DNA from 3 places in the Neorhizobium puerariae genome. Region 2 is predicted to be linked to each of the others. Evidence: riboswitches for the same ligand, from Rfam matches in the RefSeq annotation. Region 2 holds a riboswitch; each other region holds the start of a gene.
The links. Region 2 has a riboswitch for cobalamin ahead of bluB (5,6-dimethylbenzimidazole synthase). Riboswitches for the same ligand answer to the same signal wherever they lie in the genome.
Positions count from the first base shown of each region.

Region 1: it holds a riboswitch for cobalamin, as region 2 does, so the genes downstream of both, ACFFP0_RS31885 (DUF1636 family protein) here and bluB (5,6-dimethylbenzimidazole synthase) in region 2, are expected to answer to the same signal.
Region 3: it holds a riboswitch for cobalamin, as region 2 does, so the genes downstream of both, ACFFP0_RS07045 (ABC transporter substrate-binding protein) here and bluB (5,6-dimethylbenzimidazole synthase) in region 2, are expected to answer to the same signal.

Region 1 covers NZ_JBHMAA010000077.1:175,912-185,719, forward strand. Annotated here, with positions in the region: gene cobN (cobaltochelatase subunit CobN) at 1-2,644, opposite strand, end outside; gene cobW (cobalamin biosynthesis protein CobW) at 2,683-3,720, opposite strand; gene ACFFP0_RS31885 (DUF1636 family protein) at 3,717-4,115, opposite strand; cobalamin riboswitch at 4,223-4,431, opposite strand; cobalamin riboswitch at 4,525-4,722, shown strand; gene ACFFP0_RS31890 (CbtB domain-containing protein) at 4,760-4,936, shown strand; gene ACFFP0_RS31895 (CbtA family protein) at 4,949-5,713, shown strand; gene cobO (cob(I)yrinic acid a,c-diamide adenosyltransferase) at 5,710-6,324, shown strand; gene ACFFP0_RS31905 (cobyric acid synthase) at 6,328-7,800, shown strand; gene cbiB (adenosylcobinamide-phosphate synthase CbiB) at 7,784-8,749, opposite strand; gene cobD (threonine-phosphate decarboxylase CobD) at 8,755-9,780, shown strand; gene ACFFP0_RS31920 (P1 family peptidase) at 9,777-9,808, opposite strand, start outside.
Region 2 covers NZ_JBHMAA010000036.1:46,510-56,317, reverse strand. Annotated here, with positions in the region: gene gor (glutathione-disulfide reductase) at 1-275, shown strand, start outside; gene ACFFP0_RS27505 (class II 3-deoxy-7-phosphoheptulonate synthase) at 509-1,882, shown strand; gene ACFFP0_RS27500 (GFA family protein) at 2,037-2,447, shown strand; gene ACFFP0_RS27495 (NAD+ synthase) at 2,524-4,197, shown strand; gene ACFFP0_RS27490 (TolB family protein) at 4,215-5,054, shown strand; cobalamin riboswitch at 5,072-5,259, shown strand; gene bluB (5,6-dimethylbenzimidazole synthase) at 5,342-6,028, shown strand; gene ACFFP0_RS27480 (hypothetical protein) at 6,135-6,809, opposite strand; gene ACFFP0_RS27475 (NADP-dependent malic enzyme) at 6,965-9,292, opposite strand; gene ACFFP0_RS27470 (UDP-2,3-diacylglucosamine diphosphatase) at 9,512-9,808, shown strand, end outside.
Region 3 covers NZ_JBHMAA010000008.1:350,260-360,067, forward strand. Annotated here, with positions in the region: gene ACFFP0_RS07015 (DMT family transporter) at 1-362, opposite strand, end outside; partial or broken gene ACFFP0_RS07020 (ABC transporter ATP-binding protein) at 624-1,082, opposite strand; gene ACFFP0_RS07025 (hypothetical protein) at 1,089-1,352, opposite strand; gene ACFFP0_RS07030 (class I SAM-dependent methyltransferase) at 1,353-2,150, opposite strand; gene ACFFP0_RS07035 (ABC transporter ATP-binding protein) at 2,161-2,922, opposite strand; gene ACFFP0_RS07040 (FecCD family ABC transporter permease) at 2,919-3,914, opposite strand; gene ACFFP0_RS07045 (ABC transporter substrate-binding protein) at 3,947-4,948, opposite strand; cobalamin riboswitch at 5,091-5,288, opposite strand; gene ACFFP0_RS07050 (Gfo/Idh/MocA family protein) at 5,452-6,744, opposite strand; gene ACFFP0_RS07055 (ABC transporter ATP-binding protein) at 6,746-7,837, opposite strand; gene ACFFP0_RS07060 (carbohydrate ABC transporter permease) at 7,849-8,619, opposite strand; gene ACFFP0_RS07065 (carbohydrate ABC transporter permease) at 8,747-9,640, opposite strand; gene ACFFP0_RS07070 (ABC transporter substrate-binding protein) at 9,719-9,808, opposite strand, start outside.

The DNA of each region.
Region 1 (9,808 bases), on a different contig from region 2:
GTTTTTCTTCCAGGCCGGAACCGTATGTGCCGGGCGCCGAACCGAAAATGCGTGGCGGCACATGGCCGCGTTTCCGCGTCTCCTCGGCAAGCGGATTGTCGCCCGGCGCTTCCTCCCGGGCGGCGATGGCGCGCATCGCGGCATCCAGCAACGCGATCAGCGCCGAAAACATGTCGCGGAACAGGCCGGAAATGCGCAAGGTCACATCGACGCGCGGGCGGCCGAGGCTCGCCGGCGGCAGCACCTCGATGCCCGTCACCCGGCCGGTTGCCGCATCCTGTACCGGTTTTGCGCCTATCAGGGCCAGAACCTGCGCCACCTCCTCGCCGCCGCTTCTGAGCGAGGCGCTGCCCCAGAGGTCGAAGACGAGGCTTTTCGGCCAGTCGCCATGATCCTGGCAGTAGCGACGGAGAATTTCGTCGGCGCCCCGCTTGCCGAGTTCGAACGCGGTCGGAGTTGGCAGCGTGCGCGGATCGCTGGCGAAGAGATTGCGGCCGGTCGGCATCACGTCGCGGCGTCCGCGCGCCGGCGCGCCCGAGGGGCCGGGGCGGATATGCCCGCCATCCAGCGCATCGAGCAGGGCCTGCCGCTCGGTTTGCGCACTGGCAAGGCGCAACGGGTCGTCGTCGCCGTCCGCTGCCTCGCCGAAGATGTGCTGGCCGTCCTTGATGGCAAAATCCTTGAGGTCGCAGAGGAAGGCGTCGACGCGGGCCAATGCCGTATCCGGATCGTCGTCGCGGGAGACGCCGGCTTCGGAGGCCAGCCCCGTCTCGCGGGCCGTTTCGACGATCAGCTTTGCCAGCCGGTCGCGGCGGCGGCGGTCGAGACCGTCGGCCTGGGCGTATTCGTCGACCAGCAGCTCAAGCCTCTTCTGCTCTTCCGAAAGGCCCGCGCCGGTGAGGACCGGCGGCAGATGGCCGATGGTGACGGCGGAAATCCGCCGCTTGGCGACCGCTGCCTCGCCCGGATTGGAGACGATGAAGGGATAGACGACCGGCAGGCCGCCGGTGACGATTTCCGGGAAGCAATCCTTCGACAGCGCCACCGTCTTGCCCGGCAGCCATTCGAGCGTGCCGTGCGCGCCGACATGCACCGCCGCGTGCGCCTCAAGCGTATCGCGCATCCACTGGCCGAAGGCGATCAGGGCATGGCGCGGGGGCAGGTCGGGGCTGTGGTAATCGGCGCGGCGGTCGGCGTTGCGGCCGCGATCGGGCGCCAGCGCCACCGTGACATTGCCGAATTGCGCGGCCCGGAAGTGGAAGACGCCGTCTTCCGCATTCTCGTCGGTTTCCGGCGGACCCCAGGCGGTTTCGGCGCCGGCCGCCGGCCGGTAGGCGGAAAGCGGATAGGCCCCGGTTCTCCGGTCCAGCAGGTCGAGAAGGTCTCGCGCGGTCGCCGGAATGCCGGAGATGGAATAGCCGGCTATGGAAAGCGCGCGCAACATGGACAGCACGCTTTGCGGTACGTCCAGCCCGACGGCATAGCCGGTGCGGCCCGGTGCGCCCGGATAATCCGGCATCAGGATGACGATCTTCCGTTCTGCGCGCGCGGCAAGCTTCAGGCGCAGGAAGGCTGCGATGCGGTCGGCCACCTGTTCCAGCCGGTCGGGTTCGGGCCGGTTGACCAGACTGGCGGAATTTTCGCCTGCCTTGAAGGAGATCGCGCCTGCCAGGATGCGGCCGTCGAGTTCCGGCAGGACGACATGCATGGCGAGATCGGCGGGGTTCAACCCCCGGCGGCCTTCCATCCAGCCCTCGCGGCGGGTCGTGGCGACGACCGCCTGGAAGACCGGCACGCCAGCCCGGTCGAAGATCGTTTCGCCCTTGTCGTCCGTGCTGCTGGCAAAGGCCGTCGTCGTAATGATCGCGGCGGGCTTGAGGCCTGTTACGGCCTGTTCGACGAAGGCGACGGCATCCGCATCCTTCAGGCCGCTGACGAAGATCGGCAACGGTGCCAATCCGCGCTTCGCCAAAGCCTCGAACAGGGCATCGACCGGCGCGGCATCGTTGGCGAGCAGCATGGAACGATAGAAGAGGATCGGCAGGCGCGGCGCGCCGGATGCGAAGCCGGCCAGCAGGTCGTCGGCCTCGACGATACCCCGGTCCGGCCTGTAGAAACCGGTTTTCGGCATCGGCAGCGCTTGCGCCAGGGCTTTCGTTTCGCCTTTTGCCAGTGCGGCAAGACGAAGGGCGAGCAGCCGCATGTTGTCCGGCCCGCCCTCGCGGAAACAGGCGAGGATGCCGGCAAGCACCTCTTCCGAAACCGTCGAGGCCCCGGCCAGCCGCTCGTCGCGGATGCTGCATTCGCCGGGGAGCAGGGCCAGGGCGATCCTGTTCCGCTTCGCCAGGCGCGACAGTTCGTCCACCCCATAGGCCCAGCGGTCATAACCGCCGAGGATGCGGACGAGGATGACCTTGGCATGGACTGCCGTCTTTTCCAGCCACAGATCGACCGACATCGGGTGACGGAGGTCGGAGAGGTTGGTGAGGGCGAGGTCCGGCCGATTTTCGGCCCATGCCGCGGCCACGCCGTTCAGGTCGCTGCCGGAAAAGGACAGCACCACCACATCGGCCGGCGACTGGTTGAGGTCGACCGGTTCGATCAGGTCGTCCAGTGACGACGATGTGGTGGCGAGTATGTGCATTCCTTTTTCTCTGCGGGCCTTTTCTCTACGGGCCTTTGTCAGGCGGCCAGCATCCTTTCGATCGCCGCGCGGTCGATGCCCTTTTCGCCGATCACGACGAGGCGGCTCCGGCGGGTTTCGTTCGCGCCCCAGGCACGGTCGAAATAATGGTTCACGCGCGATCCTACCGCCTGGACCTGCAGGCGCATCGGCTTGTTCGCGACTTCGACGAAGCCTTTTATGCGCAGAACGTTTTCTGCCTCCGCCGTCTCGGAGATACGCGCGGCCAGCGCCTCGGCATCCGCCACCGCCGGCAGGTCGACGACGAAACTGTCGAAATCGTCGTGGTCGTGGTCCAGCTCGTCGTCGTGATGGGTCTTGCGGTTCTCGATGTCGTCCTCGACGGCGAGGCCGAGGCCGATCAGCACGCCCGGATCGATTGCGCCGTTTGCGGCAGGCACGATTTTCACCGCCCGCGGCAGATGCGCCTGAACGCGGCCCTTGGCGGCGGCGAGCGAAGCCTGGTCGAGAAGATCGGTCTTGGTCAGCACGATCATGTCGGCGCAGGCGACCTGATCCTCGAACACTTCCTCGACCGGATCGTCATGATCGATCGAACCGTCGGCCTCGCGCTGGGCTTCCAGGGCGTCGTGGTCGTCGGCGACCCGGCCCTCGGCCAGCGCGACGCCGTCCACCACCGCCACCACGCCGTCCACGGTCACGCGCGCCTTCACATCCGGCCACTGGAAGGCCTGGACGAGCGGTTTCGGCAGCGCAAGGCCGGAGGTTTCGATGAGGATATGGTCGACGCGCGGTTCGCGGGACAGGATCTGGTCGATCGCCGGCACGAAATCGTCGGCCACGGTGCAGCAGATGCAGCCGTTGGCGAGCTCGATGATGTTGTCTTCCGGGCAACTCTCGATGCCGCAGCCCTTCAGCACCTCGCCGTCGATGCCGACATCGCCGAATTCGTTGACGATGATCGCCAGCCGTTTGCCGTCCAGCTTCTCGATCAGGTTGCGGATCAGCGTTGTCTTGCCGGCGCCCAGGAACCCGGTGACGACGGTGCAGGGAACGCGGCCGAAAGAGACGGTCATGATGGCATGTCCTCGTGATGATGGAAGGGGGGAATGCGGGCCGTCATGCCCTTGCCGCGCAGGCAGGCGGGACGGCCGCGAAGAGGAAGGAAACCGCGCTCGTCGCCGGCGAGCATCATCGCGCCGGCGACGATATCCTCGACGTTTTCAAGCGACAGATGGCCGAACACATAGGACCAGCCGGAACGGTGGTTGAAGGCCGCGCTCGGGCTCTTCTCGCAATTGGCGAGGCAGGTGACGGGCCTGACGGCAAGTGGCCTGCCGGCTGCCGCAGCCTTCAGCGCCTCGATCATCGCCACGCCCGGACGCACGTCGCCATCCGTTTCGTCGCGGCAATTCGTGCAGACGAAGATCGTCACGTCGATATCGGGATCGTTCCTGTGCTCGTCACTCATCGTCTGGCCGCGTTACCGCCGGGATATCTCAAGATCGGGGCGCGGAACAGGAGGGGCAAGCCGCCTGCGGTGAATGAGCGAACCTCTCCGGAGCACCCCGCCCGGCGAGCCTTGTTGTCCAAACGGCAGGTCTCCTGGCTCGCGGGTCGCCGCCATTTGCCTGCCTTCCCGGATCGCTCCAGTGGCTTTTCGGCAGATGGCTCGCCGCCTACAGTTGCGGGGGCAGCCGCGGCATTGATCCGGATAGAAGGATCGCACCGCATTCTCTCTTAGCCCCTTCCGTTGCCGGAAAAGGACCGTCTTTCTTCAACTACGCCCGGTCGCAGGCCCGTGTCAATGGAGACAGTGGGGAGACGGCGGGGGAGACGGTAGGCGTCGCAAAGGCGATTGCCCGTGCGGCAAATTCGTCTATAGTGACCCTGCCTACGGTGCCCGAACGGGCCTTGAGAGGGAATGCGGTGCGACGGCTCCTGCCGTCCAGCCCGCGGCTGCCCCCGCAACTGTAAGCGGAAAGTCTTCGTCCATCATGCCACTGGAGCGATCCGGGAAGGCGGGCGAGGGCGCCTGATCCGCGAGCCAGGAGACCTGCCAGAGGCGACTGGAAACTTGAACGACCCTCGGGTGGAGGGTGAAAGGACATAACCATGGTTACGAAATCTGCTGCCACCGCAGTCAGCGTTTCCACCTCGAAGATCATTCCCCTCAGCATGACGGCGCTGCTGGGCCTTTTCGTCGTCGGCTTCGTCGGCTTCTCGCATATGGAAGTCGTGCATAACGCCGCGCACGATTCGCGCCATTCCTTCGCATTCCCCTGCCACTAAGGGGAGTTTCCCATGTCGTTGTTTCGTAACATCGTCTTTGCGGCGGTGATCGCCGGGCTGTTGTCCGGATTGCTGCTGACCGTGATGCAGAGCTTCTCCACCGTCCCGCTGATCCTGCAGGCGGAGACCTATGAAAACGCCGCTCCCGAAGCCGGCCACAGCCACGAGGCTGCGCCGGCTGCCGGTGCAACGGCGCCGGCCGCTGCGGACCATCATCACGACGAGGAAGCGTGGATGCCGGCGGACGGTTTCGAGCGTTTCATCTACACCGCGGCCGCGGACGTGCTGGCCGCCATCGGTTTCGGCCTCGTGATGATCGCGGGTGCGGAAGCGCTGGGCGGTTTCGGAGGATGGCGCGGCGGCCTGCTGTTCGGCATCGCGGGTTTCCTTACCGTCAGCCTTGCCCCCGGCCTCGGGCTGCCGCCCGAACTGCCGGGCATGCCGGCGGCGGAACTCGGTCCTCGCCAGATCTGGTGGGTTTCGACAGCCGTCTGCACGGCCGCCGGCCTCGGCCTGCTTGCCTACACGCGCTCGGCCGTGCTGGCGGCGCTGGCGATCGTTCTGCTGATCGCGCCGCATCTTGTCGGCGCGCCGCTGCCGCCAAGCCATGAAACGGCCGTGCCGATCGAACTGCACGCCCGCTTCGTCAATGCGGTCTATGCCACGAACCTGGTTTTCTGGGCGGCGCTGGGCACGCTTGCCGGCGTGATCCGCGAAAGATTTCGCGCCGGCGAGGATGTTGCCGTGCGTTCTTCCACGGAGCTGGCTTCGCGGTGAAGGAGATCGACGAAACATCCGCCGAACGCCATCGCGCCAAGATGGCGAACCGCAAGGCGGTTCAGGATGCGGAAGTGGCCGGGAAGACCCTCGAAAAGGGTCTTCTCATCGTCCATACCGGTCCCGGCAAAGGCAAGTCCACCGCCGCTTTCGGTCTGGCGCTGCGCATGCTCGGCAACAATCGCCGTGTCGGCGTCGTGCAGTTCATCAAGGGTGCCTGGTCGACCGGCGAGCAGCCCGCACTGGCCACCTTCGGCGACCGTGTCGTGTGGCATACGATGGGCGAAGGTTTCACCTGGGAAACCCAGGACCTGCAGCGCGACATCGCGGCCGCCGAAAAAGCCTGGGAAAAGGCGCTCGACCTGATGGCGGACGAGACGATCGGGCTCGTCATCCTCGACGAGCTCAACATCGCGCTGCGCTACGACTATCTCGACCTGGACAAGGTGATCGCCGCGCTTCAGGCCCGCAGGCCGGACCTGCATGTGGTCGTGACCGGCCGCAATGCCAAGCCGGCGCTGATCGAGGCGGCCGACATGGTCACCGAGATGACGCTGGTGAAACATCATTTCAAGGCCGGGGTGAAGGCTCAGGCCGGCATCGAGTTCTGAACAATGGCCGCGATCGGTTTCGCTCGGGCGCTGATGTTTCAGGGAACGGGTTCGGATGTGGGCAAGTCGCTGGTCGTGGCTGGGCTTGCCCGCGCCTTCACGCTGCGCGGACTGAGGGTCCTGCCCTTCAAGCCGCAGAACATGTCGAACAATGCGGCGGTGACCGCGGATGGCGGCGAGATCGGCCGGGCGCAGGCGCTTCAGGCGCGCGCCGCGAAAGTGCCGCTCAGCGTCCACATGAACCCGGTACTGCTCAAACCGCAGAGCGATGTCGGCGCGCAGGTCGTGGTTCAGGGCAGGGTCGAAGGCAATGCCGGGGCCGCCGAATATCAGCACCTCAAGCCGAAGCTGATGCCGCGCGTGCTGGAAAGTTTCGAGCTGCTGCGGGCAAAGGCCGATCTGGTGCTGGTCGAAGGGGCAGGCAGTGCTTCGGAGATCAACCTCCGCCAGAACGACATCGCCAATATGGGCTTTGCCCGCGCGGCGGATGTGCCGGTCGTGCTGATCGGCGATATCGACCGGGGCGGCGTGATCGCCAGCCTCGCGGGCACGAAGCTGGTGCTTTCGCCGGACGACGCGGCGATGATCCGGGGTTTTGTCGTCAACCGTTTTCGCGGCGATCCGGCGCTGTTTGCCGAAGGCATGCGGATGATCGGCGACCTGACCGGCTGGCGGTCGATCGGGCTGCTGCCGCATTTTGCGGATGCCGCCCGCCTGCCGGCAGAGGATGCGCTTGGCCTGAACGGTCCTTCCGCCTGCAAACCCGGTGCCAAGATCCGCGTCGCGGTGCCGATCCTGCCGCATATCTCCAATTTCGACGATCTCGATCCGCTGGAGGCCGAGCCGGAAGTGGAGCTTCTCCGCGTTCGGGCCGGGCAGGCCATTCCCGGCGATTGCGATCTGATCCTGCTGGTCGGATCGAAGGCGACGATTTCCGATCTTTCAGCGTTGAAGGACGCGGGTTTCGACGTCGATATCGCCGCGCATGCGCGGAGGGGCGGGCGGGTGCTCGGTCTGTGCGGCGGCTATCAGATGCTGGGGCGGAGGATTTCCGATCCGGAGGGGATCGAAGGGCCTCCGGGTTCTGTCGAGGGGCTCGGCCTGCTCGATGTCGAGACGGTGCTTTCCGGCGACAAGCGGCTGGAGGCGGTCTCCGGCACCAGTTTCGACGGCATTTCCCTGTCCGGTTACGAGATGCATGTGGGCCGGACGGCGGGGCCGGATTGCGCGCGGCCTTTCGCTACGGTCGGGGGCGGATCTGCGGATGGCGCGACGTCGGCCGGCGGCCAGGTCTGGGGCAGCTATCTGCATGGCCTGTTCGCCGATGACCGGCAGCGCTCCGCCTGGCTGACGCGGCTCGGCGGCCCGGCGTCGGGTCTCGACTACGAGGCGGGTGTGGACGACGTGCTCGACCGGCTGGCAGCGCACATGGAAAGGCACCTCGATCTCGATGGACTGCTCACGCTTGCCAGATGATCCACGCCAGAAGGCCGAAGAGGCCGATCAGCAGGCCATCCGCCACGCGGGCGAGTTTCAGCGCACGAAGGATGTCGTCGCGGGTGAGTTCCGGGCGGCCGCCCTCGCCCATGAACCGCGCTTCGATCATCTGCCCGCCATAGCTTCGCGGGCCGGCGAGCGCGATGCCGAGCGCACCGGCCATCGCCGCTTCCGGCCAGCCGGCATTCGGCGAGCGGTGATGCCTCGCATCGCGCAGCACGGCCCTGATCGCATTTCCCGGCGAAGCCCGGTCGATGAAAAAGGCCGCCATCACGAACAGCAACGCGCTCAGCCGCGAGGCCGGCAGGTTGATGAGGTCGTCGAACCGCGCCGCCGCCCAGCCGAAGGCTTCATGGCGGGGGGAGCGGTGGCCGATCATGCTGTCGGCGGTGTTGGCCGCCTTGTAGGCCGCGCCGCCCGCAAGCCCGCCAACACCCATCCAGAAAGCCGGAGCCACGACGCCGTCGGAAAAATTCTCCGCCAGGCTTTCGATCGCCGCGCGGCAGACGGCCGCCTCGTCGAGCTTTTCAGGATCGCGGCCGACGATCATCGAAACCGCCTTGCGGCCTGCTTCGAGCCCGCCCTTCCTGAGCGCATCGGCGACGGCCTCGACATGGCTTTCAAGGCTTTTCTGGGCGGGCAGGCTGGCCGCGGCGAGAACCAGCAGGATCGGCCCGAACGGCAGGACGAGCAGGACGCGTTCCGCCATCAGCGCGGCCGCGGCCGTCACGCCCAGCAGAACAGCCAGGGCCAGCACGCCCATGCGCCTGCGGGCGGCGAAATCGTCGGTCTCGCGGTTCCAGCCGGCATCGAGCCGGGATATCAGCTTGCCGATCCAGGTGACCGGGTGGCCGATACGCCGGAAAAGCCAGTCCGGGTATCCGAAGATGCGCTCCACGATCAGCGCGAAAAATGCAAGAAGGAACATTAGCGGTGGCAGGCCCAGAAAGTCGGCATGAAGTTGGTGGTCCGATTGCGCATGGCGGCAATCTTTCCCGCGCTCGGGCGCTGTTTCCGCATGCGCCCGAACCCTGGATCGATCTTTCCACCGGCATCAGCCCCTATTCCTATCCGCACTCGCCCATCCCCGGCAATGCCTTCGCGCGACTGCCGGAGCCGGCTTTGGCACAGGAACTGAAATCCATCGCGGCCAATGCCTATGGCGCGCCGTCGGCGACGCATATCGCAGCAGGACCGGGCACGCAGATCCTCCTGCCGATCGTCGCCGGACTGATGGGCTCGGGCGTAAACCGGGCCGGTGTGCTGTCGCCGACCTACGCGGAACATGCCCGGGCCGCCCGCCTTTCCGGACTTGACGTCACCGAGACGGAAGATCTCGAGCGGCTCGCGGCTGGGCGGCTGGCGGTCATTGTCAATCCCAACAATCCGACCGGCCGCGTCATTTCGAAAAGCGACCTGCTCGCGCTGGCCGCCCTGATGCGCGCCAAGGGCGGTCTGCTGGTCGTCGACGAAGCCTTCATGGATGTCTCCGACGCCGAGAGCGTTGCGGATGCGGTGGAGGAAGGCGGCCTCGTCGTCCTTCGATCCTTCGGCAAGTTCTATGGCATGGCGGGTCTGCGGCTCGGTTTTGCAATGGCTCATCCGGATATCGTCGGAAAGATCGAGGACCGGCTCGGCCCGTGGGCGGTTTCCGGGCCTGCATTGCATATAGCTGGCGAGGCGCTGGCCGACGACGGCTGGCAACGCGCGATGCGGACGACGCTGAAGGCGGATGCGGCGCGGCTCGACGGACTTCTGGCCGCAGCGGGCGTTCCGGTCGCGGGCGGTACGTCGCTCTTCCGTTTTATTCGCGATGCCCGCGTGCAAACGCTTTTCCGGCATCTCGGCGAGGGCGGTATCCTTGCAAGGCGGTTCGAAGAGCGGCCGGACGATCTGCGCATCGGCCTGCCCGGCAGGGACGATTGGGCAAGGGTTGAGGAAGCGCTGAAAACTTTTTAGCCGGCGAATGTGTCGCGCCAGGCCGGCT
Region 2 (9,808 bases):
GGGCGGAATTCCGCCCCATGAAGGCGACGCTGTCCGGTCGCGCCGAGAAGATGATCATGAAGCTGGTCGTCGACGCGGCAAGCCGCAAGGTCGTGGGCGCGCATGTGCTCGGCCACGACGCCGGCGAGATGGCGCAGCTTCTGGGAATCTCGCTGAAGGCCGGCGTCACCAAGGATGATTTCGACCGTACCATGGCGGTTCATCCGACGGCGGCCGAGGAACTCGTCACCATGTACAATCCGAGCTATCGCGTCAGGAATGGCGAGCGCGTCTGAGGCCTGCGCCATCGGACGGCGCTGAAGGCTGCGATACGGCGAATCCGTGCTGCATGCGGGTGGGCAGGGCTGCTATACTGCGGCCCATGCCGGAACCGTCCCTCGGGCAGGGACCTGCGGTATCAAAGCGGACCGGGCGGCTATGCAAGGCCGGCGTTAAGGTTTATAAGCCGCCCCAATTTCGAGAAAGGTTGCCCGGCAGACGATCGCCGCGGCAAGAACAGGTGAGTGAGATGGCACAGAATTGGACCCCGAACAGTTGGCGGCAGAAACCGATCCAGCAGGTTCCGGACTACCCGGACCAGGCCGCGCTGGCAGCAACGGAAGCTCAACTTTCCACCTTTCCGCCGCTCGTCTTCGCCGGCGAGGCCCGCCGCCTGAAGAGCCAGCTTGCCAAGGTGGCGGAAGGTGATGCCTTCCTGCTGCAGGGCGGCGATTGCGCCGAAAGCTTCGTGGAGCACGGCGCGGACAATATCCGCGACTTCTTCCGTTCGTTCCTGCAGATGGCGGTCGTCCTGACCTATGGCGCGCAGTTGCCGGTCGTCAAGGTCGGCCGCATTGCCGGTCAGTTCGCCAAGCCGCGGTCGTCCAATTTCGAGAAGCAGGGCGATCTGGAACTGCCGTCCTACCGCGGCGACATCATCAACGGCATCGAGTTCACGCCGGAGGCCCGCACGCCCAGCCCGGAGCGGCAGCTCGACGCCTATCGCCAGTCGGCCGCGACGCTGAACCTGCTGCGCGCATTCGCGATGGGCGGCTACGCCAACCTCGAAAACGTGCACAAGTGGATGCTGGGCTTCGTGAAGGACAGCCCGCAGGGCGAGCGTTACCGTAAGCTCGCCGATCGCATCAGCGAGACCATGGATTTCATGCGCGCGATCGGAATCACCTCGGAAAACAATCCGAGCCTTCGCGAAACCGACTTCTTCACCAGCCATGAGGCACTGCTGCTTGGTTATGAAGAGGCGCTGACCCGCGTCGATTCCACATCGGGCGACTGGTACGCGACGTCGGGCCACATGATCTGGATCGGCGACCGCACGCGCCAGATCGACCATGCGCATGTGGAATATTTCCGTGGCATCAAGAACCCGATCGGCCTCAAATGCGGTCCGTCGCTGCAGCCGGACAATCTGATCGAGCTGATCGACGCCCTGAACCCGACCAATGAAGCGGGCCGGCTGACGCTGATCTGCCGTTTCGGCCACGACAAGGTCGCGGAAAGCCTGCCGAAGCTGATCCGCGCCGTCGAGCGGGAAGGCAAGAAGGTCGTCTGGTCCTGCGATCCGATGCACGGCAATACGATCACGCTGAACGGCTACAAGACCCGGCCTTTCGACCGTGTCCTGTCGGAGGTGGAAAGCTTCTTCCAGATCCATCGCGCCGAAGGCACGCATCCGGGCGGCATCCATGTGGAAATGACCGGCAAGGACGTGACCGAATGCACCGGCGGTGCCCGGGCGGTGACTGCGGGCGATCTGCAGGACCGCTACCACACCCATTGCGACCCGCGGCTCAATGCCGACCAGGCGCTGGAACTTGCGTTCCTGCTGGCCGAGCGGATGAAGAGCGGCCGCGACGAAAAGCGTCTCGTCGTGAACGGCTGAGCCGTTTCGCATTCGTGATCGAAGAAAAGGCCGGCATCGCTGCCGGCCTTTTCGTTTATGGGCCGCCGCTGAAAGCTGGGATGAGAGAAATCGATTTGACCTCCGCTGCGGCACCCGCAAGACTGCATGCGGGCTTTTGAGAGGGAGGAGTTCCGTGAAGCGGAAGAACAGCGGCCGGTGCCTGTGCGGCTCCATCAGGTTCGAGACGACGGGGCCTTTGCGGACGGTGACGGCTTGTCATTGTTCGCAATGCCGCCGGCAGACGGGGCTTTTCTATGTCGCGACGGCCGTGCCGCTCCAGAACCTGCGCCTCGAAGGGGAGGAGAAGCTTTCATGGTATCGGGCGAGTGATATGGCCCGGCGCGGCTTCTGTTCCGAATGCGGTTCCGCCCTGTTCTGGTATGCCGATGGAACCGAGCAGATCTCGATCATGGCCGGCGCATTCGACCAGCCGAGCGGGCTTGTCATGGGGGAGCATATCTATTGCGCCGACAAGGGGGATTTCTACGACATTCCCGAGGATGGCGTGCCGCATTATCCGGGTGATCGCCCGGCATCCGTCTGAAACACCGTAAAAATAACACCATAAAAATTCCGGGGCGCACGTTGCCGCGTCTGGTACCCGGCGCTAAATCGTGGCCATGACCCAGGACATCAGCCAGACGTTCCGCATCGCCGTCGCCCAGCTCAACCCGACCGTCGGCGATGTTGCCGGCAATCTGGCGCTTGCCCGCGAGGCGCGCCGGGATGCCGCCCGCCAGGGGGCGGATGTCATTCTCTTCACCGAACTTTTCATCTCCGGCTATCCGCCCGAAGACCTCGTCCTGAAGCCGGCCTTCCTGAAAACCTGTCTGTCGGCCGTGGAACAGCTTACAGGAGACACCGCCGATGGCGGGCCGGGGGTGATCGTGGGTTTTCCCCGCCAGGGCAAGGAAGGCCGGCACAATTCGGTCGCGGTGGCCGACGGTGGGCGGATCGTCGCCATCCGCGACAAGGTCGACCTGCCGAACTACGGCGAATTCGACGAGAAGCGCGTCTTCGTCGCCGGAGACATGCCGGGGCCGGTGAGTTTTCGCGGCGTCCGCCTCGGCATTCCCATCTGCGAGGATATCTGGGGCGAGTTCGGTGTTTGTGATACTCTGTCAGAAAGTGGCGCCGAAATCCTGCTCGTGCCGAACGGCTCGCCCTATTATCGGGGCAAGGTGGATATCCGCCATCAGGTGGTGTTGAAACAGGTCATCGAGACCGGCCTGCCGATGATCTATGCGGCGCAGCTTGGCGGCCAGGACGAACTTGTCTTCGACGGAGCGAGCTTTGCCTTCAATGCGGACAGGACGCTCGCCTTCCAGATGGGACAGTTCGAACCGGCGGTCACGATGAGCGAGTGGACGAAGATCCACGATACCTGGCGCTGCGTCGACGGGGCGGTCGCCGTCATTCCGGAAAGGGAGGAGGCTGACTATCGGGCGTGCCTGCTCGGTTTCCGCGACTACGTCAACAAGAACGGCTTCAAGGCGGTGGTCCTTGGCCTGTCCGGCGGCATCGACTCCGCGCTTTGCGCGGCGATCGCCGTCGATGCGCTCGGGGCGGAACGGGTGCGAACCGTCATGCTGCCCTACCGCTTTACCTCCGGAACGTCGCTCAGGGATGCCGCGGATTGCGCCAGGGCGCTCGGCTGCCGTTACGACATCGTGCCCATTGCCGAGCCGGTCGAGGGTTTTTCGTCGGCGCTTTCCGAACTTTTCGATGGTGCGGACGAGGGCATAACCGAAGAAAACCTGCAGAGCCGGACACGCGGCGTGATGCTGATGGCGATCTCCAACAAATTCGGCTCCATGGTGGTGACGACCGGCAACAAGTCGGAAATGTCGGTTGGCTATGCGACGCTTTACGGAGACATGAACGGCGGGTTCAACCCCATCAAGGACCTCTACAAGATGCAGGTCTACGCGCTTGCCGCATGGCGCAACGAACATCTGCCGGAAGGGGCGCTCGGGCCGGCGGGCGAGGTGATCCCGAAAAATATCCTCTCCAAGGCCCCGTCGGCGGAACTCCGGCCGAACCAGACCGACCAGGATTCGCTGCCGTCCTATCCCGTTCTCGACGACATCCTCGAATGTCTGGTCGAGATGGAAATGGGCATTGAGGAGATCGTCGCGCGGGGCCATGACCTGGCGACGGCGCACCGCGTCGAGCATCTGCTTTATCTGGCCGAATACAAGCGACGTCAGGCGCCGCCGGGCGTGAAGATAACCCGGAAGAACTTCGGCCGCGACCGGCGCTATCCGATCACCAACCGGTTCCGGGACCGATAGGGAGGAAACCCATGGCGCTGCGCAGCTCGGTCGAGATATTCAACATCCGTACCCGCGAAAGCCGGGTCGTCTGGCAGACCGGGGCGCTGTTCGAGGCGCCGAACTGGTCCCCGGACGGTCGCTACCTGATGCTCAACAGCGAGGGCCTGATCTATCGCCTGTCACCGGATGGAGGCAATGGTCCCGTACCCGTCGATACCGGCTTTGCCCGGCAGTGCAACAACGATCACGGCATCGCGCCGGACGGTTCGCTGATCGCGATTTCCGACAAGGCGGGGTTCGGCAAGTCGGCCATCTATGTCCTGCCGGCCGAAGGCGGTTCGCCGAAGCTGGTCACGAAAAACCTGCCGTCCTACTGGCATGGCTGGTCGCCGGACGGAAAGAGGTTTGCCTATTGCGGCATCCGCAACGACGTCTTCGATATCTATACGGTCGGTGTCGAGGGAGGCGAGGAGAAGCGGATGACCTTCGGGGAGGGGCGCAACGACGGGCCGGATTATTCGCCGGACGGCAGATGGATCTATTTCAATTCCAGCCGCATGGGCCTCATGCAGGTCTGGCGCGTGCCGGCCGCCGGGGGGACGGCCGAGCGCATCACCGAAAGCGATTATGGCGACTGGTTTCCTCATCCATCACCGAAGGGTGACAAGATCGTCTTCATCTCCTACGACGCCGATGTCTTCGATCACCCCCGCGACAGGCAGGTGCGTGTCCGGCTGATGGACATGGACGGCGGCAATGTCGAGACCCTGTTCGATCTCTTCGGCGGGCAGGGCACGATGAATTCGCCCAACTGGTCGCCGTCCGGTGACGAATTCGCCTATGTGCGCTATTTCCCCGTCGTATCGGCGGCTTGAATCCTGCGCGCCGCGGAGGCATAAACGCCCGGTCAGGTGCCTGCCTATCGCAGGAGAATCGGGAATCCGGTGGAAAGCCGGAACGTGCCCAACGCTGTAAGGCGGATGCTTGGCCGCAAATCGATGCCACTGGGCTTGCCCGGGAAGGCTGCGGCGGAAGTGGACGAAGCCAAGTCAGAAGACCGGCCTGACGAGATGGACCGACCGCGCGGACGGCGGAAGGTTTTGGAGTTCGTGCCTCACCCCCGGACGGGCGAGCGCGAGCGCTGCATTGTTGGGGATAGACGATGCGACCGGACCCTTCTGCACACGCCCTTGCGCCTGCGGGCGAATTTTCAACCTCCGAGCGGAACGCGGTCTACAGGGCGATAGAGACGCGTCGCGACGTGCGCGATCAGTTTTTTCCCGATCCGTTGCCGGACGACCTGGTGATGCGGCTGCTCCGCGCGGCGCATGCGGCGCCGTCGGTGGGCTTCATGCAGCCCTGGAATTTCATTCTGATCCGCGACGCGGCGGTGCGGGAGGCCGCCTGGGCGGCATTCTCTCGCGCCAATGACGAAGCGGCGGAGATGTTTCCGCAGGAACGGCGCGATCTCTACCGCAGCCTCAAGCTCGAAGGCATCCGCAAGGCGCCGCTGTCGATCTGCGTCACCTGCGATCCGGACCGGGCGGGGCCGGTGGTGCTCGGCCGCACCCACAATCCGCGCATGGATGTCTACTCGGCCGTCTGCGCCGTGCAGAACCTCTGGCTCGCGGCGCGGGCGGAAGGCGTCGGCGTCGGCTGGGTCAGCATCTTTCACGACCGGGACGTGCGGGCCCTGCTCGGCATCCCGGAGCGCGTCGAGATCGTCGCCTGGCTCTGCCTCGGTTACGTCGACCGGCTTTACGCCGAACCGGAACTCGCGCTCAAAGGCTGGCGTCAGCGCCTGCCGCTCGAAGATCTGGTCTTCCATGATCGGTGGCAGGCGCGCTGAAGCATGGCGCACAGGAATGCGCAGCGATCTTGCGCCGGCGACATCATGAAACGAGGGCCGAAAGCGTAAGGCGCAGACCGGCAAGATCGCGCCCCGCCTTCGCGCTTCATTGCTGCGGCTGAGGCCCGCTCGATTTCGGATGGGCCAGATCGATGTTTTCCTCGGGCAGGAATGTCGGGCCGACCATGCGCACCTTCCTGTTGGGATCGTAGGGACGTTCCGGAGGAGGAGAAGGCTCGGCTGCCGGCGCCGCCTGCTGCCGCTGCGGTTCGCCGGTATGCAGGTGGGTGATGCCGGAATAGGGCTCTTTGCCCGGCAGTTCGAGGCCCTGCACCTTCAGCCTTTCCTTGTGGTCCTCCTCCACGTCGGATGGAATGCAGTTGTTGGCGCGGATCGCCGTCAGGATGGCGTTGCGCTCCTCCGAAGGCCTCGTGATTTGCCGGGCGTTGTTTCGCTCGGCCGTCAGCGCGTCGCGGCTTTGCTCCAGCGTGTCGAGGGCCTGCCGCATTTCCTCGCAGACCTCGCTATTCGCATTGCCGAGGGTAACGACGCTGCCCGTACTGCAGCCGGCCCGGCGCATCTCGATCCTGAGCATGCGGATATCGCTGTTCTGCTGGCTGAGTTCCTGCGCGAAACGCCGCATCTCGCCGGTATTGCCGATGATCTGCGGCGCATTGTTGAGCTGCCGGTAAAGGGCCGCGCAGGTGGCGATATCCCGTGCGGCGGCTGCGGCGGGGACAAGCAGAAGCGGGGCGATCAACAGGCCGCGAAGCACAGGCATGATCCGGCTTTCTCTCCGATTGGCAGATCGCATCATGGACGAGGCCGGTTGACAATATGATAAAGGCAGTCACCACGGACTATCGCAGCTGCTTCAGTTCTGCGATAGATATTGGTGTAAATTACCGTTTATTTTCAGATGCCTGTTGTCAGGATTTAAGAATTAACATCAAGATTGGGCTGCGATGCTTCCACGACGGCGAGCGCCGCCATGTTTACGACGCCGCGCGACGTCACCGACGGAGAGAGAATGTGCACCGGCATGGCCGCGCCGAGCAGGACCGGGCCGACATGCAGGGCATCGGTCATGTTCCGCACGATGCCGAGCGAGATGTTGGCGGCGTCGAGGTTCGGGAAGATCAGCAGGTTGGCGTCGCCGGTCAGTGAACTGTTCGGCATGGCCCGCTTGCGCACGGCTTCGGAAAGGGCCGAACCTGCCTGCATTTCGCCGTCCACTATAAGATCGGGGGCGCGCTCGCGCACCAGTTTGAGGGCGCTGCGCATCTTCTGCGCGCTTTCGGAATCGCGTGAACCGAAGTTCGAATGGCAGATCAGCGCCGCCTTCGGGACGATGCCGAAGCGACGGACTTCCTCGGCCGCCAGGACGGTGATCTCGGCGATTTCCTGGACGGACGGATTGTAGTTGACGAACGTGTCCGCCAGGAAGAGCGCGCCACGCTGCGAGATCACGAGGCTGAGGCCCGAGAACGCGCAGACGCCCGGACGGCGGCCGATGATCTGGTCGACGTCGCGCAGGTGCCTGTCGTAGCCCCCCTCGACGCCGCAGATCAGCGCATCGGCCTCGCCGCGCTTGACGGAAAGCGCGCCGATCACCGTGTTGTTGGTACGCACGATGGTGCGGGCCGTTTCCGGGTTGATGCCCCTGCGGCCGACCAGCGCGAAGTAGTCGTCGACATAGTCGCGGTAGCGCGGATCGTCTTCCGGGTTGACCACGGCGAAATCGACATCCGGCCGGATGCGGATGCCGAAACGCTTGAGCCGGGCCTCGATGACGGAGGGGCGGCCGATCAGGATCGGGGTTGCGGTCTTTTCCTCGAGCAGGACCTGGGCGGCGCGCAGCACGCGCTCGTCTTCGCCTTCCGCGAAGATGACCCGCTTCTTCTCGGCCGATTTGGCGGCGGTGAAGATCGGCTTCATGATGAAGCCGGAGCGCCAGACGAAGCGGTTCAGCTGGTCGAGATAGGCGTCGAAATCCTGGATGGGCCGCGCCGCCACGCCGCTTTCGGCGGCGGCCTTGGCCACGGCCGGCGCGATGCGCAGGATGAGGCGCGGATCGAACGGCGAGGGGATGAGGTAGTCCGGGCCGAAGACGGGCGTGTCGCCGGAATAGGCTTTTGCCGCCACATCCGAGACTTCCTCGCGGGCAAGGGCTGCGATCGCCTTGACCGCCGCCATCTTCATGTCCTCGTTGATCGTCCGGGCGCCGCAATCGAGCGCGCCGCGGAAGATGTAGGGGAAACACAGGACGTTGTTGACCTGGTTCGGGAAGTCCGAGCGTCCGGTGCAGATCATCGCGTCCGGGCGGGCGGCGCGGGCCAGCTCCGGCATGATTTCCGGCGTCGGGTTGGCAAGCGCCATGATGAGCGGTTTCGGCGCCATGCGGGCCAGCAGTTCGGGCTTCAGCACGCCGGCGGCCGAGAGGCCGAGGAAGACGTCGGCATCGTCGATGCTGTCGGCCAGCACGCGCTTGTCGGTCTTCTGGGCGTAGATTTCCTTCCACTCGTCCATCAACGTGTTCCGGCCGTCATAGACGAGGCCTTCGATGTCGTGGACCCAGATATTCTCCTTCTTCGCGCCGAGCGAGACGAGGAGATGCAGGCAGGCGAGCGCGGCGGCGCCGGCGCCGGACGTGACGATCTTCACATCGGCGATGTTCTTGCCCGCAAGCTCCAGCCCGTTCAGGATCGCGGCGGCGACGATGATCGCCGTGCCATGCTGGTCGTCGTGAAAGACCGGGATGTTCATCTTGGCGCGCAGGCGGCGCTCGACCTCGAAACATTCCGGCGCCTTGATATCTTCGAGGTTGATCCCGCCGAAGGTCGGTTCGAGCGCCGAGACGGTCGAGACCATGGCTTCGATCGTTTCGGCGTCGATCTCGATGTCGAAGACGTCGATACCGGCGAATTTCTTGAAGAGGACGGCCTTGCCTTCCATGACCGGCTTGGAGGCGAGCGGCCCGATATTGCCGAGGCCGAGCACCGCCGTGCCGTTGGAGATGACGGCGACGAGATTGGAGCGGGCCGTGAAGTCGGCGGCCGCATCCGGATTGTCGCGGATGGCGAGGCAGGGAGCCGCGACGCCCGGCGAATAGGCGAGCGCCAGGTCGCGCTGGTTGCCGAGCGGCTTGGTCGCCTGGATCTCCAGCTTGCCGGGCCGGGGATAGCGGTGGAAGAACAGCGCCTGCTCGTCGAGATCGCCGCTGACCGGCAGGGTCTGCGGTTTCGGTTTGTCCTGCGCGTTCATGATGTCTCCTGGCGTGTCTTTTGTGTCTTGATGGGCCAAAGGCGGAGTGTTCTCCATACATCAATCGGCCGGGCGCGACAGCAGCTAATTTGCGCCCGCGGCAGAAATCGGAACGCTGCGGAAGCGGCGCCGGGGCGGGCTTTTCCAGTGCCCTGTCATCATCCTGAAACACGAGTCTGATTTTGAAAATCCCAAAAGCGGCGGCGAAAGGATGACTTCGTGACCGGTCAAGTGGATACAAGGCATTTCAGAACGCTCTTCATTTCGGACGTGCATCTGGGTTCCAAGGCCGCCCGAACGGATTTCCTGATCGACTTCCTGCGTTATCATGAAGCCGATACGATCTTCCTGGTCGGCGATATCATCGACGGCTGGCGCCTGAAGCGGAACTGGTACTGGCCGCAGGGCTGCAATGATGTGGTGCAGAAGCTTCTGCGCAAGGCGCGCAAGGGCACCCGCATCGTCTACATCCCCGGCAATCACGACGAATTCCTGCGCTCCTTCCCGGGCACCCAT
Region 3 (9,808 bases), on a different contig from region 2:
CGCCAGGGACCCACGGATTCCTTCAGGATGAGGGCGGACATGATGGTCACGAACAGCGGAGCCAGGAAGATCAGCGCATAGGACTGGGTGAGCGGTATGGTGGTAAAGGCATAGACGCCGCAAAGACTTGCAACCACGCCGCAGACCGCGCGCCCATGCACGGCCCAGGGCCGGTCGATACGCCAGAAATCCCGCCACTGTTCGTTGGGATGGCGCGTGAGAAGCAGGGTCAGGCCCGAAAAGACATTGACCAGGAACGCGATCTCGAAGACGGACAAATGCGTACCCGTTGCCTTGACCGAAGCGTCGGTCACGGAAAAGGCCGCATATGCGATCAGGGCAAGTACATATACATTTCTCACGCGGACGGCTCTTCCCTGCATCTGGCGCTGGCGGCACTTTTGATATATCATATTTCAAAATGCCAAAAGTATATTTTCTCTCGGCCGGGACGGCGCCGACTCGTTCGTCTCCAAGACTTCTACAGGTCAGATCCCGTAACATTCCAGCGGCTTTGCCGCCGATGGTCCGCTTTTCCGCGCGAGATCGCTCGGGATGCTTCACGCGGGCGGGAAATGGCGAGATCCGGACCCGCGCCAGCGTCTGGTGCTCTTCCCCACCGCCTAGGGCGCCGGCCTGCCCCTCGGGATGATCAGCGGCGTCCCGGTGACCGGATCGGGAATGATCATCGATCGGATATCGAAGACGTCTTCCACCAATCGTTCCGTCACTATGGCCGCCGGCCTGCCCTCGGCGACGACCGATCCCGCCTTCATCGCGATCAGGTTCGTCGCGTAGCGGCAGGCCTGATTGAGATCGTGCAGGACTGCGACGATGGCGCGTCCCCGCCGGTTGAGATCGGCCAGAAGATCGAGCAGCTCTATCTGGTGCGCGATGTCCAGGTAGGAGGTCGGTTCGCCGAGCAGCAGGATCGGTGTTTCCTGCGCGAGCGCCATGGCAACCCAGACCCGCTGGCGTTGCCCGCCTGAAAGCTCGTCCAGAAGCCGGCCGGCCAGTTCCGATACGACGGTGGCTTCCATCGCGCGGCTGACCGCGTCCTCATCCGCCCTCGACCATTGCCGTGTGCCTCACAGTCCTCTCGCCTGCTTGCGACGGGCAAGGAGGATCAGCATGGGAGCGCCGATGAAGGCGGTCACGATCCCGCCGAGCACGGCCGAGAGCGCGACGCCCGCCAGCACCAGGCGAACGGGCGATACGGCACCGCAGCCCGTCGCTCCAATCGCATGGGCGACCGTCGCACCGACGAACGCACACCAGACATACCCGCCGATCGAATGGATTCCGAGCAGCCCGAAGAAATCTCCGACGCCCTCCGGTGCGGGGAGAGGCATCTAGGCGAGAGGTTTCTCCCCGGATATCGCAAACCTGTGCTGCAGCGTGGAGATGAGCCCACTGCGGGACATCCGGCCGATGCCCCGGCTTTTCCGGATGTCGCTCAGGCCGGTGTCGACCTTCAGGCCTTCAAACCCCGCCCTCTCGAAAAGCCCCCTGACGTCGCCGGACCGGACGCCCCCGCTGAAATGGACCCTTTCGACAATGCTGTCGTGAGCCCGCCATTGTTCCGGCGTCAGCAGGCTGTGCCCGTCCTGCGGCTTTCCGAAAATGCGGTCGAGCAGGGGAACCAGGCGCTCCAGCCAGCTTTTGCGGACGAAATCGCCGTCGATGATCAGCAAGCGCCCGCCGGGTTTCAGAATACGGAACCACTCCCGGAACGCTTTCCCGGGATCGACCAGGGTCCAGACGAGATGGCGGGCGACGATCACATCGTAGCCGGCATCGGGTTCCATGGTCTCCTCGGCGTCACGCGTCAGAAACCTGACCGGCGCTTCCGCACGCTCCGCCTTGCGGCGGGCCTTGGCCATCATCGCCTCGGTGAAATCGAGGCCCGTGACGTTGAAACCGAGATCGTGCATCAGCATGGTCATGACGCCGGTGCCGCAGGCAAGGTCGAGCGCGTTGCGGCCTCCGGCCTCCCCGAGATGCCCGGTGATCAGCCGTTTCCAGGCATCCATCTCCCCAAGTCTCGCGATCCCGTGGCCGGGGCTCAGATCGTAGGTCTCCGCCCGGATGGTCCAGTATTCGCGAATGTCGTCCTTGACCGACCAGTTCTGCATTTTCAAACCCTGCATCAGGAATTGCCTACATCAGGAATTGTATGTGAAGCCGGCTGTGGTGCTGCGATGTCGAGACATGCGCCCGGACACCGAAGACGGTGGCGATCAGGTCTTCCGTCAGGATCGAGGCCGGCGGTCCGGAGGCAACGAGGCGACCGCCGGACAGGACGGCGACCACATCGCAGAACCGGGCCGCCAGATTGAGATCGTGGATCGCCACGACCGTCGTCAGCGGGAGTTCGGCGACCAGCCGCAGGATGTCGATCTGATGCTGGATGTCGAGGTGGTTGGTCGGCTCGTCGAGGATGAGGAAGGACGGCGACTGGGCAAGCGCCCGCGCCAGTTGGACGCGCTGGCGTTCGCCGCCCGACAGCGTATGCCAGAACTGGTCGCGCCGGTCCTCCAGTCCCACACGGACAAGCGCTTCGGTGACGATCCTGTCGTCCTCGCCGGTCCATGGCGACAGCGCCGAGCGGTGCGGCGTACGTCCAAGGCGGACGACGTCGAGAACCGTGACATTCGCCTCGGTGACGGAGTGCTGCTCGACCACGGCGACGCGGCGGGCAAGTTCGCGACGACCAAATCCCGCCATGGATCGCCCTTCGAGGGCGACCTCGCCGGAGGCCGGCGCCCTGAGCCCGGCGAGCAGCCGGATCAGCGACGACTTGCCGGACCCGTTGGGACCGATCAATCCGAGCGTCTGGCCCGGCTCGACGGAAACCGTCACGCCGTCGACGATCACTCTTCTGCCCGCAAGCCAGCGGACGCAGGAAACTGCAAGCGTCATGCACCCCTCCTTGCCCGATAGAGGATGACGGAAAAGAACGGCACGCCGACAAGCGCGGTCACCACGCCGATCGGCAGAACCTGCGGAGCGATGATGATCCTGGAGACGATATCGGCGACCACCATGAACAACGCCCCGACCAGGGCGCAGGCCGGCAGCAGCCGGATATGGCCGGGACCGACCACGAAACGCGCCGCATGCGGAATGACGAGACCGACGAAGCCGATCGACCCCACCATGCTGACCATGGTGGCGGTCATCAGCGCGGTTGCAAGAAGCAGGACGACACGCACCCGCCGGGCGGCGATCCCGAGCGACCGGGCGGCGTCCTCCCCGAAGGTGAAGGCATCCAGAGCCCGCGCATGCCAGATGCAGACGACGAGGCCGACCGCGACGACGGAGGCCGAAAGTGCGACCTCCGGCCAGCGGACGCCGGCGAAGCTGCCGAGCAGCCAGAACATCACGCTGCGGGCCTGTTCGGCGTTGGCCGAGGTCGAGACGATGTAGGATGTCAACGCGTTGAAGAGCTGGGACGCGGCCACGCCCGCGAGAATCGTGCGGTCCGCCGTCTGGCGGCCGCTGGAAAGCAGCACCACGAAAACGAAGGCCGCCAGCGAACCGGCGAATGCCCCGGCCGACAGCGAGATCGCCCCCGCGCCGAACCCGAGCAGCATGACGCCGACCGCACCCGTCGACGCGCCGGCGGAAATGCCGAGCACATAGGGTTCGGCGAGAGGATTGCGCAGGAGCGACTGGAGGATCGCGCCGGAAAGCGCCAACCCTGCCCCGCAGAAAGCGGCCACCAGGGAGCGCGACAGCCGGTAGTCCCAGATGACCGCTTCCTGGATGCGCGGCAGCGCGATATCCGTCAGGCCGAGGCGGTTGGTCACCGCCCCGATCGTCGTTTCCATCGGAATGGTCATCTCGCCGATCGCCACGCCAGCGGCGATTGCGACGAAGAGGGCGGAGAATACGAGGCAAACGCCCGCGATGCCGGCCGTCCATGCTCCAAAGCGCGATCGTCTCACTTCAGCAATCCGAAGCGCTCAAGGGCGTCCGCGACGATTTCCAGGCCGGTGATCGTCCGGATCGTCGGGTTCATCGCCTGGGCGTCCATCTCGACGATCCGTCCCTTCTCGACGGCGTCCAGCTTGCCGACAACCGGGTCCGTAGCGAGAAACCTCTTCTTCACGGCCGGATCGTCCGCCCCCTGGGTGCGGCGGTCCATGGTGCCGATGACGATGACGGCGGGGTCTCGGGCGGCGATCGTCTCCCAGCCGACCAGCGGCCATTCCTCTTCGGATTCGATGACGTTGCGGGCGCCGAGAACCTTGGTGATGTAACCGGAAGCGCCGTTCTTCCCGGCGACCCAGGCATCGCCCGCGACATCCGCCGACGAGAACCAGTAGACGAGGCCCACATCGTCCGCCCGGTCCGCGACGCGCCTTCTGACGGCCTCTTCACGGGTCTTCAGCTGAGCGATCAGCGCCTCGCCGCGATCCGCGACGTCGAAGATGCGGGAGAGTTCATCGATCTCCTGGTAGAGGAGGTCCATCGTCAGCATCTGCTTGCGGGTGCCGTCCGAGCGCGTGTTATCGGTCACCACGCAGTCGGTCGGGGAGATGTAGCTCGGCACGCCGAGATCGGCGAACTGCCGGCGGGTGCCGACCCGCCCCTGCGGACCGACGGACGTCAGGAATTGCGCGGCGATGAAGTCCGGCTCGCGTGCGACGACCGCTTCGAAATTCGGCGTGTTGTCGGCGATGCGGTGAACCCGGTCGTTTTCCGCCGCAAGCTCGGGCAGGACCGGCGAGACCCAGACGGCGCTGCCGGCCATGCGGTCGGCAAGGCCGAGCATCAGCATGATCTCGGTGCTGTTCTGGCCAAGCCCGACGGCCCGTTGCGGCGCCTTCTCGACGCGGAGTTCGGTGCCGCAGTTTTCAAGCGTCAGCGGATAGCTCGTCGGCGCAGCCAGGGCCGCGAACGGAAGAGTGGCGAAGAGGGCTGCAAGCAAGCCGGGTTTCATGTCCTGTCCTTTCGAAAAATACGGCGATGCCGGGATGAAAGGCAGGACTGTGCAAGGCCGTGCACATGGCTTGCATCAGGATGGCGAGCGACAAGATCGCTGACGTCACAATAGTCTCCCTGCCGGAACACCTCGTCCGGTAATCACTGGTCTCGCCACGGCAGGTCTCCTGACTTGCGGCTCCGGCGCCTTTCATCCCCTTCCCGATCCCGTCGAGATCAGTGGCCTTGATGAAAGGCTCGCCGCTTACAGTTGCGAGGGCAGTCGCGGAATCGGCCCGAAGACCTCACCGCGTTCCCTTTTCATCTGCGAATGCAGAACCGTAGCGCGTCGTTGATACGGAACCTGCGGGAACTTGTCCAGCCGCCGCAGGCATTGCGACCGCACAAATCCCAACCTTGTTCCCGGTCGCGACGGCTCATCGATGAAAGGACGAAACGGGAATGCAGACAGCGGCATCCGCGAACCCGGACGCCTCATTCTCCACAGCTTCGAATGTCGCGTCAGCCCAGCCTGATCCCGTGCCTGGCCAGCATCGCCGGAATGCTGACGACGCCGCGGGTGGCGATCGCCTCGTTCGCGGCTATCCCGGTCAGGATCGACCAGCCGCCGGCGACGTGATCGGAGGCACGCCCGCGCGTTTCCCCGGGCATGCTGTCCGGCGCAAGGATGTAGCCGAGCATGACCGGGTCCGCACCGCCGTGGGCGCCCTTGCCCGTGGCAACGTCGATCTCGCGCGGCTCCTCGCCGGCAAGATGCAGGGTGGTCGACATGCACTCGACGTCCGCCAGCGATCCCTTGCCGCCGAGGATGCCGTGCTTCTCGACATGCCTGTGGCGGAGCGTCCCCCGGGTGCCGTGGAACTCCACCTCCAGCCCCTCCCAGGGAGCATAGGCGGTGAGGGTGTAATTGGCGCTGACGCCGCTGGCGTAGCGGATGTGGACCTGCATCGTATCCTCGATGCCGATCGACGGATCGAAGACGCACCGGTCGCGGAAATAGCCGTCCTCGTCCTCCGCCTCGCGATAGAGACGGCGAATGTTGTCGTCGCTTTCCAGATCCAGCCGATAGTCGCATTTTTCGGCATCCGCGCAGGTCGCGCAGCGCGGGCCGTAATCCGTCAGCCCCATGCCGGCCGCCGTCTCCGGCCGGTAGACGGCCCGCCGTCCCGACGCGAAAACCTCCTCGGGCCGCGTGCCCAGCCACCAGTTCAGCAGATCGAAATGATGGGTCGACTTGTGGACGAGCAGGCCGCCGGAATTGTCCTTCTGCCGGTGCCAGCGGCGGAAATAGTCGGCGCCGTGCACCCGATCGAGATACCAGCGGAAATCGACCGCCACCACGTCCCCGATCATGCCGGAGGCCAGCAGGTCGTAGACCTGCGTGCGGGCCGGAGAATAACGGTAGTTGAAGGTCACCGTGACCCTGCGGCCCGTCCGCGCCTGCGCGTCGGTGATGCGCTTGAGCGTCTCAAGGTCGATGGTCAGCGGCTTTTCGCAGATCACGTCGCTGCCCGCCTCCAGCGCCCGCACGATATAATCGCCATGCAGATGGTCCGGCGTCGAAACGATGACGGCGTCGGGCGCCTGCTCGGCCAGCAGACGGTCGAAGTCCCCGGCGAGATAGGTCGCCACCCCGTTGCCATTGCGCCGCGGCACGGCCTCCGCCGACAAGGCAAGCCGTTTGGGATTGCTGTCGCAGAGCGCCACGAGTTCGTGCCGGTCGGAAAACGGGCCGGTGATCGCATCGCGGAACATCTGGTGCCGGGAGCCGCAGCCCACGATGGCGACTTTCATCTCAGGCGGTCTCCCTCAAGACGACAGGCTCCACCCGCTCGCCGTTTGCATCGAAGAAATGCATGTCGGCAAGATCGATCCCGACCGTAATCCTCTGGCCCTGCCGGGGCCGGTCCATGACGGGGCCGTGCAGGAGCAGCGTCTGGCCCGATGGCAGGCCGATATAGACCAGCGTTTCGCTTCCGAGATATTCGACCAGTTTCACGGTGCCCTCGGCGGTGATGTCGCCCGCCCCCACCTTGACCGCTTCGGGCCGGACACAGATCGTCATGCCGGCATCCACACGCTCCAGCGGCGGCGGGCTGAAGGGTGCGAAATCCGCGATCCGGACCGACGGGCCACCGCCGCCCCGGCTCACCGTGGCGGCGAGACTGTTGATCTTCGGCGAACCGATGAAGCCCGCGACGAACAGATTGGCCGGGCGCGTATAAAGCTCCTCGGGCGTACCGACCTGTTCGATCCGGCCGGAGCGCATCACGACGATGCGGCTTGCGAGCGTCATGGCCTCGACCTGATCGTGGGTGACGTAGATCATCGTCGTCCTGAGCCGCTGGTAAAGCGCCGCCAGTTCCACGCGCATCTGCACGCGCAATTCGGCATCGAGGTTCGACAGTGGCTCGTCGAACAGGAAGAGCTTCGGCTCCCGCACGATGGAACGGCCGATCGCCACGCGCTGTTTCTGTCCCCCCGAAAGCTGGCGCGGCTTGCGGTCGAGCAAGGGCTCGATCTGCAGGATACGCGCCGCCTCGGAAACGCGCCGGTCGATCTCGCCCCTGTCCATCCTGAGGTTCTGCAGGCCGAAGGCGAGGTTCTTGCGCACGGACATGTGCGGATAGAGCGCATAGGACTGGAACACCATCGACAGATGCCGTTTCGAAGCGGGCAGGTCGTTGACGATCTGCCCGTCGATCGACAGCGTCCCGTCGGTGATTTCCTCGATTCCGGCGATCATCCGCAGAAGCGTGGATTTTCCGCAGCCCGACGGGCCGACCAGCACCAGGAACTCACCGTCCCTGATCTCCAGATTCAGCCCCTTGATGATGGAAACGGCGCCGTAGGACTTGCCGAGATTGCGCAGTGTCAGGCCAGCCATCGATCTCTCCCTTATTTCATGCCCGAGGTCGCGATGCCCCGGATGATCAGTTTCTGGAACGCGACGAAGAAGATCACCACCGGAACCAGCGACAGGACGGACATCGCGAACATCTGCCCGAAGCTCGACTGGCCTTCCTGGTCGATGAACAGGCGCAGGCCGAGCGGCACGGTGTAGCTCTCGATGTCGTTGAGGTAGATGAGCGGGGCGAGGAAATCCTCCCACACCCAGATGAATGAAAAGATCGCGGCCGTGGCCATCGCCGGAAGCGAAAGCGGCAGGATGACGGCCCAGAAGATCTTGAACGTAGAGCAGCCGTCGATCATCGCCGCCTCGTCGAGCTCGCGGGGGATCTGGTGGAAGAACTGCACCATGAGGAAAATGAAGAAACCGTCCGCGGCAAGGAACTTCGGCACGATCAGGGGTAGGTAGGTATCCACCCAGCCGAGGTTCAGGAACAGCACGTATTGCGGGATGATCACGACATGATACGGGATCATCATGGTCATCATCATGAGCGCGAAGAAGAAGCTGCGTCCCGTGAACTGCAGCCGCGCGAAGGCATAGGCGGCGAACGAACAGGACAGCAGGTTTCCAATCACCGACAGGGTCGTGACGATGATGGAATTCCTGTAGAAGACGGTGAAGGACACCGGCAGCGCATGCCAGCCGTCGACATAATTCGACCACAGGAAGCGGCTCGGCCAGAGCGACAGGCTGCCGAAGATCTCGTTGTCGGGTTTGAAGGAAGATGCCGTCAGCCACAGCAGCGGATAGAGCATGACCAGGGAAAAGGCGATCAGGAAGGCGTGCTTCAGCAGCCGTGCCTGACGCCCGCGTTTTCTCTGGCGCTCCCTGAATGCGCGTGCGATACGGGCGTCCTCGTCCTGTCCCGCCGTCGCGCCCGGTTCAATCACGTTCGTTTTCATAGTGAACCCAATATCTCGAAGTCGCGAAGGCGAGCGCGGTGAAGGCCGCGATGATGATCAGCAGCACCCAGGCAAGCGCCGAGGCATAGCCCATGCGGAAGAACTTGAAGGCCTCGTTGAACAGATAGACCGTGTAGAAGAGCAGGCTGTCGGCGGGCGATCCGGTGCCGTTCGAGATGATGAAGGCCGAGGTGAAGGTCTTGAAAGCCTCGATGGTCTGCAGCACGAGATTGAAGAACACCACGGGCGCCAGCATGGGCAGGGTGATGCGCCAGAACTGCCGGGATTTCGACGTGCCGTCGATCTCCGCCGCCTCGTAGAGATCGCGCGGAATCCCCCTCAGGCCGGCAAGGAAGATCAGCATGGGCGAGCCGAACTGCCACATGGCGAGCACGACCATCGTGTAGATCGAGGTGGACGGCGTGGTGATCCAGCCGATCCCCTGGATGCCGAAGACGGCGAGCACCTGGTTGACCACGCCGTCGACACCGAACATCTGGCGCCACAGGATAGCAATCGCGATCGAAGCCCCCAGAAGCGACGGCAGATAGAAGATCGCCCGGTAGAGCCCGATGCTGCGCAGACCCTTGTCGAGCAGCATGGCCACGCCCAGGGCCACCGCCAGGCGCAGCGGCACGGCAAGCATCACATACTGGAACGTCACCGACAGCGCCTTCCAGAAGCGCCGGTCGCGCGCGAACATGTACTGGTAGTTGTCGAACCCCACCCATCTAGGCGCCGACACCATGTCGTAGCGGGTAAAGCTCAGGTAGAGGGAGGCCAGGATCGGCCCCAGGGCCAACAGGAGAAACCCGAGCAGCCACGGCGAAAGAAAGATGTATCCGGCGGCGTTGCGCCTCAGGAAGCGTTTCATAAGCGTTCCGGCCTTTCGAATGATGTGCCCCACCACCCCGGGGAGGGTGGCGGGAGACGGGAGCGACCGATTGCCGGGTCAGCGGCGGGCGCGTTCGAGAATGTCGGCGGCATCCTGGATGAACTGGCCGGCGGCATCGGCGGCCGGGACATTGCCCAGCACCACCTC